DNA from 2 places in the Paenibacillus sp. YAE3 genome. Region 2 is predicted to be linked to the other one. Evidence: riboswitches for the same ligand, from Rfam matches in the RefSeq annotation. Region 2 holds a riboswitch; the other holds the start of a gene.
What was found. A riboswitch is a leader RNA that binds a small molecule or an ion and turns the genes downstream of it on or off. The one in region 2 is predicted to bind S-adenosylmethionine.
Positions count from the first base shown of each region.

Region 1: linked by a shared signal. The riboswitch ahead of metA (homoserine O-acetyltransferase MetA) and the one ahead of AC27KL_RS13805 (methionine ABC transporter ATP-binding protein) in region 2 are both predicted to bind S-adenosylmethionine.

Region 1 is NZ_BAAIYF010000004.1:205,010-209,430, reverse strand. Features, by position in the region: gene AC27KL_RS09625 (aminotransferase class I/II-fold pyridoxal phosphate-dependent enzyme) at 1-661, opposite strand, end outside; gene metA (homoserine O-acetyltransferase MetA) at 697-1,632, opposite strand; SAM riboswitch class I at 1,747-1,870, opposite strand; gene corA (magnesium/cobalt transporter CorA) at 2,315-3,250, shown strand; gene AC27KL_RS09610 (HRDC domain-containing protein) at 3,477-4,421, opposite strand, start outside.
Region 2 is NZ_BAAIYF010000006.1:219,447-223,867, forward strand. Features, by position in the region: gene AC27KL_RS13795 (MetQ/NlpA family ABC transporter substrate-binding protein) at 1-819, opposite strand, end outside; gene AC27KL_RS13800 (methionine ABC transporter permease) at 961-1,629, opposite strand; gene AC27KL_RS13805 (methionine ABC transporter ATP-binding protein) at 1,629-2,639, opposite strand; SAM riboswitch class I at 2,786-2,925, opposite strand; gene AC27KL_RS13810 (Cthe_2314 family HEPN domain-containing protein) at 3,011-3,712, opposite strand; gene AC27KL_RS13815 (COX15/CtaA family protein) at 3,830-4,421, opposite strand, start outside.

The DNA of each region.
Region 1 (4,421 bases), on a different contig from region 2:
GCTCTTTTCCTTTCGTGATGATCAGGCCGGCGAGCACGTCGTTATGTCCGCCCAAATATTTGGTCGCGCTGTGAATGACGATGTCTGCGCCAAGTTCGATCGGGCGCTGAAAAAACGGCGTCAGCAGCGTATTGTCCACGATGGTCAGCAGTTCATGGCGTTTCGCCCAAGCAGCCACCTTCTCGATGTCCGTAATCATCATCAGCGGATTGGACGGCGTTTCGATGAAGACCGCCTTCGTTTCCGGGCGTCTCGATTTTTCGAGCTCATCCAGATCATTCGTATCGATGTACGACGCGCTGACGCCGAATTTCGAAAGGATCCGCTCCAGCAGCCGGTATGTTCCGCCGTACAAATCAAGCGATACGATCAAATGATCGCCCTGCTTGAACAGGGAAAAAATCGTTTGCAGAGCAGCCATGCCCGAGCTACACGCAAAAGCGGCGTCTCCGGACTCCAGTTCAGCGGCTGCTTCCTCCAGAACTTTGCGCGTCGGGCTTTTCGTCCGTGCGTAATCGAATCCCGTGCTTTGGCCGAGCTTCGGATGGCGAAACGCCGTGGCCTGGTAAATCGGAAAGTTTACGGCTCCCGTGACCGGATCCTCCTGCGAACCGATTTGCGCCAATCGGCTTTCGATGTTTAATGCTTTTCTTTTCTCCATGTCGGTTTCCCCCATAATCTCCTCAAGTATACAGCCTAGATCTGCGGCCAAACTTCGGCGACCTCGCCGATGTCGTAGGGCGTTTCTTGATATACATAGTAATTCAGCCAATTAGAGAATAATAAGTTTGCATGGGCGCGCCAGATCGCCGGCGGGGTTTGGCTCGGGTCGTCATTCGGGTAATAATGCTTCGGAATGTCCATCTCCATGCCCTTGGCGATATCCCGTTCGTACTCCCACTTCAAGGAATAGGCGTCGTATTCGGAATGACCCGTGACGAAAATCTGTCTGCCGTCTTTCGTTGCCACCAAATAGATGCCCGCTTCCTCGGATTCGGACAAAATTTCGAGTTCGTCGATGCCTTCGATGTCTTCACGGCGGACCTCCGTATGGCGGGAATGCGGTACATAAAACACTTCGTCGAAACCGCGAAGAAGCTTTACGTTTTGCCGGTTGACCGTATGCGGGAACACGCCGAAGCATTTTTTGGCCAAATCCCACTTCGGCACCCCGAAATGATGATACAGGCCGGCCTGCGAGGCCCAACAGATATGCAGCGTCGAGGTGACGTTCGTTTTGGACCAATCCATGATTTCCTCGAGCTCATCCCAATAGAACACGTCTTCGAAATCCAAACGTTCCACCGGCGCGCCGGTAATGATCATCCCGTCGAAACGGCGGTGGCGCACTTCGTCGAACGTCTTGTAAAATGCCTCCAAGTGTTCCACGGACGTATTTTTCGACGTGTGCGACTGCGGATGCAGCAGCGTAATTTCCACCTGCAGCGGGGAGTTGCCCAGCAGGCGGAGCAGCTGCGTTTCCGTCGTCTCTTTGGTCGGCATGATGTTCAGGATGGCGATGCGAAGCGGCCGAATGTCCTGATGGTACGCTCTGCTCTCATCCATGACGAAAATATTTTCTCCGTTTAGAATTTCTTTGGCCGGCAGGGCATCCGGAATTTTAATCGGCATGATTCAACACTCCTTTTCGAAGGTGGCGAAAATCATACGGGGGAGCAAGGTGCATATAAAACAAAAATGACCTTCCTGCATAGAGAAAGGTCATGTTCGTTATATTTTACGCCTCTCTCATCTGTCAGAAACCGCTGCGCAAAGCAGCTTCACGTTCCTGCAAGAATTAGCACCGTGCGCATTCGCGCCGGTTGCCGGGTTTCATTGGGCTAGTCCCTCCACCTGCTCTTGATAAGATTTCGCTGTATTCAGTTTTATTTGATCTTGTTCCTTACTTTAAATCATAATCCCATCCTTCGTCAAGAAGCTTTCGGGCAAATGCCGCAAGAGGAGCCCACACGTTTTTCCAGCCTTTGTCATACGCTGTAACAGGACGGCGCCAGGCGCGATTTTTTTCTTGAAAGGTCCATGGCCCGGCGTTATACTAGACAAGTGTTTGAACCTAAAACAAGAGGTGACATGAGATGGAAGGCGACCCGAGCCCGAAGCTGAATGCAAATGAACACAACCGCATAGAACTGAAATCGGCTTGCCGGCGCAGGGAAGTTTTCGCTTTTGTCTACCGCGGATTCCTCTTTTAATTCCCCGAAAAAAACGACCGGCAACGCTGATTTCTTTCCTATGCCCTAAACAAGCGTTTCCTGAACATGCGCCGCATGTCGGGATAAAGGAGTGAGATCAGATGAAAATCCGGTTGGTAAACGAGGGCGTTTTCAGCCCGATCGATGACATCCAAACCACGCTGACTGCCCCGCCTGCAGGATTCTATTGGATCGATGCGGACGTGGAAGATCTGGCGCTTTTGCAGCCTTTATTTTCCCTTCACGATCTGGCGGTGGAAGACTGCTTGAGCGAAGAGGAACAGCGCCCCAAACTCGAAATTTACGAAAACCATTATTTTATCGTCGTGAATTCCATCCGTTTCGATGACGAGGAAATTTTCCTGCGTGCGCTGAACGTCTTTTTGGGCCGCCATTTTATTATCACGGTGACCAAACAAAAAATTCACGAGCTGCGTTCCCTGAAGCCGATTTTATGGGAGCAGGAAGTCAGCACCCCCGACCGCTTTTTGTATTTGCTGATCGACCTTGTCGTTGACAACTACTTCACCGTAGGCGACCGGATCGAAGCCAAAATCGAAAAGCTGGAAGAAGATATCCTGATGCACACGAAAAAATCGCACCTGAACGAAATCATCGGTTTGCGAAGCGAAATCCTGTGGCTGAAAAAGGTGCTGGGACCGCAAAAAGAACTGATCAATACGCTCAATAAACGGGATCTTCGGTTGATCGACGATCAGCTGCAAAAATATTTTAGCGATATTTATGAAAATGCCGTCAAAATTTCTGAAACCTTCGATACGTTCCGCGATCTGATGGGCAACCTTCGCGAAGCCTACCAGTCCAGCATCGCCAACCGCGCGAATGAAATCATGCGCGTGTTTACCGCCATCACGACCATATTCATGCCGCTCACGGTCATTACCGGAATCTATGGCATGAACTTCGACAACATGCCCGAAACGCATACGGCTTACGGATATTTTGTCGTAATCGGAATCATGGCCGTGCTCGCCGTCAGCATGCTGCTGATTTTCCGCAAGAAGGACTGGATCTGAAAGACGGTCGATTTAGAATAAGGACGAAGATTGGCTTAAGCTGCATTCCACGTGCACGTAAAGCATCTTCGTCCTTTTTGCGTCTTAAGCGGCATGGATAAGAAGCAGTGATCCGTATTCATTCGCGGTACGGCCCGTCATCCCGGCATTGTCCCCGCGCTCCGTGCCCCACGCGTCTTCTTCCGTTTATCGCCGCACCTAACGCCCGGAGCCCGCGACCTGCAGGTTATCCCGCATGCCGGCGGCTGCCCGTTTCCTTCCGGAACCGGATCCGGATCAAACGCAGGCGTTCATACCGGAGCTCCATCAGCGGTCCCGCCGCTGCTTCCTGACCGTATACGCGGTGCATGACCGGCTTCAGCAGCGTGTCCCCCAGCTCCTCGAAAGCCTTCCACACCTCTTCCTGCTCCGCTTCCGGCATTTCCTGCAGTTCCCCGGCGATCAGGCTTTCGGCGTCGTAACCTTCTTTCTCCAGCTGTTCCAGCGCTTCCACCAGCTCCCGTCTCGTCAAGCCGGTTTCCTGCTCCATTGCCTCAAGCCTTTTGCCGTTTTGGATGCCTTGGAGCAGCATTTGCTTGGTCCGGTATCGATCGAGATCCTGCTTATATTTCTGCTCCTTCTGCTTGTATACCCAAGCCTCGTAGGTCGCCTCGTCCAGCTCGTCCTGCACCCAATCCAGCGGGAAGCCGTGGCTGCGTTTACGCCCTGCTGTTATTTCCAGCAGCTCCGCGCCGTATTCCGCCGCCTTGTTGTCCCCGACGCCGGGCAGCTGCAGCAGCTCGTCCAAGGTCATCGGCACGAACGTGCCGATCAGCCGCAGCAGCCGGTTCGTTGCGATAAAATAAGGTGCCTTTCGCTCGGCCGCCGCTTTTTTGCGCCGCCAGGCGCACAGCTCGTTGTAAAGCTCCTCGTCGTAGTTCAGCTCGCTGTAGCAATACAGCTTTTGCGCGTTTTGGCTTTTTCCTTTTTGCTCCTCTTCGTCGTGAAAGATGCCGTCAATGACCGGACGGAAACCCTCGCCCAATTTCACGGCCAGACCGTGGCGGTATATATGGAGCATCTCATTCCATGAACCGCCTTCATACCAGGTCTGTTCCGATACGCTGCCGCCCCCTTCCACATCCCTCCAGCCAAGCTTCCAGACGCCTTCCCCCTCATCGATCCATACTTC
Region 2 (4,421 bases):
TTTGTATTGGTCTTCGATGAATTTTTTGACGTCGTCGGAAGTCAGCGCCGCAGCCAGCTTTTTGATCGCGTCGGAATCTTTGTTGTCCGGGCGGGCTACGAGAATGTTCGCGTAAGGATTATCTTTGTCTTCCATGAACAGCGCTTCTTTCACGGGATCGATGCCGGAATCCAGCGCGTAGTTCGTGTTGATGACCGCCAGATCGAATTGGTCCAATTGGCGTGGAAGCATGGCGGCGTCAAGCTCTTTGATTTTGATGTTTTTCGGATTTTCCACGATGTCTTTGACGGTGGCTTGAATCATGTTGTCTTGTTTCAGTTTGATCAGCCCGTTTTTCGCCAGCAGGCTCAGCGCACGGCCGCCGTTCGTTTTGTCGTTCGGAATGCCGACGACTGCGCCGTCTTTGATTTCGTCCACGGATTTCACCTTTTTGGAATACGCGCCAAGCGGCTCCACGTGCACGGCTACGACAGGGACGAGATCCATGTTGCGGGTTTTGTTTTCGTCGTCAAGATACGGTTTATGCTGGAAGAAGTTTGCGTCAAGCTGCTTTTGGAACGTTTGAACGTTAGGCTGCACGTAATCGGAAAATTCCTTGATTTCCAGTTTTACGCCTTCTTTTTCAAGCGCCGGCTGAATGTGCTTCAAAATTTCCGCATGCGGTACGGCCGTAGCTCCGACCGTCAACGTGACGGTTTTGGCTTCCGTCCCTTTGTTTTCCCCGCCTGCCGCCGGTTTCTCCTCGGCGTTTTTGTTTCCGCAAGCGGCGAGCGCCACCACGAGAATGAGGCTGAGCAGTGCAAACAATCCTTTTTTCATTGTAAATCCCCCTTTAATTGATCGACTTAATAAGATTTATGATTGGAGAACTTGGCGCATGTCTTTCCTTTGTAGCGGAAACCACATGCAGGCGCCGAAGCTCTCCCGACATCCGAAGGTTCGGATGGAATTACCCTTCTATCATTTGCGCGTAAAATGCTTGACGAGCCGGTCCCCGGCCATCTGCAACACCTGCACCAAAACGATCATAAACAGCACGGAAATGATCATGACTTCCTTCTCGTACCGGTAATAACCGTAACGGATCGCAAGGTCTCCAAGCCCGCCGCCGCCGACCATGCCGGACATGGCCGTATAGGATACCAGCGTGACGACCGTGATCGTAATGCCTGCAAGCAGGCCCGGTCTGGCTTCCGGCAGCAGCACCTTCATGATGATCTGCCAGGTGGAAGCGCCCATCGACTGCGCGGCTTCCAGCACGCCCCGGTCTACCTCGCGCAGCGATGTCTCCACCAGTCTGGCAAAAAACGGCGCGGCCGCGATCACCAGCGGCGGAATCGTCCCGAGCACTCCATAGGATACGCCAACGATCCATGTCGTAAACGGGATCAAAGCGACGATCAGGATGATAAACGGCACGGAACGCAAAATGTTGACGATCACCGACAGCACGTTGTAGACGATCCGCACCCAACCGGTGTTCGATCGCGACGTCTGGTACAGCAGCACGCCAAGCGGCAGGCCGAGAATAAACGTAAACACCGCGGAGGAAACGAGCATTTTCAGCGTATCCGCGCTGGCTACGCCGATTTCGTTCCAATCCAGCAGCGAAAAATCAATACCGAACATCAGTCATACACCTCCACGTCCAAACCTTCGTCCCGAACCTTCCGGATCGTTTCCTCGATCGGCCCGGCTTCGCCTTCCAGGCGAACGATCAACTGGCCGTAAGGGATGTCCTTAATCTTCGAAATCGTCCCCTGCAAAATCGCGAAATCGACGCCGGTTTCCCTTGCCGTCCGGGATAAAATCGAGTCGTACGTTTTTTCCCCCAGGAACGTAAGCTTGCAAAGCTTGGACGAACCGTCATGCGGCGCCTGCAGCGCAAGCTGGGCGGATTCTCCCGCCTCGCCGAGGATAAACTCGCGGGTCACAGGATGCTGCGGCTTCAGGAACACTTCGGCCACGGCCCCCTCCTCCACGATGCCGCCTTGATGAATGACGGCGACGCGGTCGCAAATGCTTTGGATGACATGCATTTCATGAGTGATGAGGACGATGGTCAGGTTGAATTTTTGGTTGATGTCAAGCAGCAGCTTGAGTATCGAATCGGTGGTCTGCGGATCCAAAGCCGATGTGGCTTCGTCGCACAGCAGCACCTGCGGGTCGCTGGCAAGCGCGCGGGCAATGCCGACCCTTTGCTTCTGGCCGCCGGACAGCTGCGCCGGATATTTGTCGCGGTGATCCTCCAGCCCGACAAGCTGAAGGAGTTCGTTCACTTTGTCCGCGATTTTGGCTTTATCCACATGGGCGAGCCGCAGCGGAAACGCGATGTTGTCGTAGACGGTTGCCGAGCTCAGCAGATTGAAATGCTGAAAAATCATGCCGATTTCCCTGCGCTTGGTCTGCAGCTGCTGCTTGCCGAGCTTGGTCAAATCCACGCCATCGACCCATACCTCGCCGGACGTCGGGCGTTCGAGCAGGTTCATGCAGCGGATCAGCGTGCTTTTGCCGGCGCCGGAATGTCCGATGACCCCGAAGATCTCTCCTTTTTTAATGGAAAGGTTAAGGCCGGATAGAGCTTCCGTCGTCTTCGTACCTTTGCCGTATCTTTTGGTTACTTGTTTTAATTCAATCAATCCGAAGCTCTCCTTCCTTGCTTTCTTAAAGCTTAAGCCTTGCGTCCAATCTATCAATAAACTGCCGCTCTTCGACATAAGTAGACAAAATAAAAAGCCCTCTTGACGGAATCAAAAAGGGCTCTTCTATTCGAAGTCGCTTCCTCTTCTCATCTGCCAACCTGCAGGGTCGCCTGCAGTTGTAGGAATTAGCACCATGTCATTCGGGACTTTGGCCTCGCGGGCCGCTTCTCGAATCGGTTGCCGGGCTTCATCGGGCCTGTCCCTCCGCCTCTCTCGATAAGAAAAAATGTATGCAAACAATATTATTTTTTCACGTGATTCAGTATAATCACTTTTCCGCTTCTTGTCAAAAGGAAATTTGTTGGATTTTAGGACCACAGTCTCCCTGCATACCGGTATACCGCGATCAACGATTTGCAGACCATGTCAAGCCCCTGCCGCAGATCCTCCAAATGCTGATCCAGGTCCTCCAGCTCCACCTTGGCATGCAGGCCCTGATGCCGCTGCCACAGGTCGTCCTGCATCTCCGCATTCATGTAATGAATCTCCGCGTTCCTCCGTTTGCGCAGCACGTTCAGCGCGTCGCGGTATTCGTTTTTGACGGAATTCAGCTCGCCCTCCAGCGCCGGACAACGTTCCAGTTCCCGGAGCCTGCGGAGGACGGTGAAATACGAGTAATGCTCCTTCACTTTGGCCGTATTCAGATCAAAAAGTTCGTTCAGCACCGTGCCGAGCTTATCCAAAACCGAAAAGACGCGGATAAAGCCGTTTTTGTAAAAATAGGCGTATCTTGCATATTCCGTCTGCTCCTGAACGTTCATGTCGTCCACGTATCCGGCCTTGACCGATTTGCGGAAATAGGCGGCGGCAAACAAGCTTTGTTCCAGCTCGTCCAATGAGGATACCAGCCCCCGCGTCCATATGTCCAGCTTCCGGAAGTCATGGCTCGGGTCGTCGTTTTTGTCCATTTCCTTTTGAAGCAGCCCGATGGTGCGGTGCATCGCATCCATGGCTTCCCCAATCAGTCCCTTGTTCTGGCGCGGCATTTCTCCAAGCAGTGTTCGCAGCATGGGCTTCTCTCCCGGCGTATAGTTTCGGATAAGTACATTCTTGATAAGACCAAACAAAGCCCTCGAAGACGAAACTCGCGGACTTTGCTTTAGGCAAATGTTTATGATGCCTTGCACTTACACATTTGATGCAGGCTTCAGTTGTTCGACGGGCTCTTTGCCGAGCTGCCATACCCGTACGCTCAAGTAACACAGGACGCCGAACAACGAGGAAATGAGCAGGTTATGAAGCAGCGCCGCAAAAATGTAAACCTCCGGGTTGCCCAGCGTGTACACGATGCCCGCGCCGCTGAACACCTGCAGAAGGCACAATACGGCGGCGGCGCCTCCCAGCGTTCGAATCTCCCTGCTGTTCCGGTGCAGCTTATACGCGCAAATGGCCATGACCACGACGGCGATCAACAGCAGCAATGCCGCCAACCGGTGAACAAACGCGATGGCCACGCTTCCCGTGAGCGTCGGTATAAATTGCCCGTTGCACAGCGGCCAGCCGGAACAGCCCCCGGCCGAGCTCGTATGGCTGACGTAAGCCCCGACGTAGACCACAAGGTACGAGTAGATCGTAATCGACCATACAAAAGTGCGGAAGCCGGGCGAAACGGCCGGTTGATCCTCGGGAGAATCCGTTTGCTTTTCCCGGTCCATTTTTCGGGCCCCGAGGGCAAGCATAAGCGAACTGGCGAAAGCAATGAGCGAAAATCCAAAATGA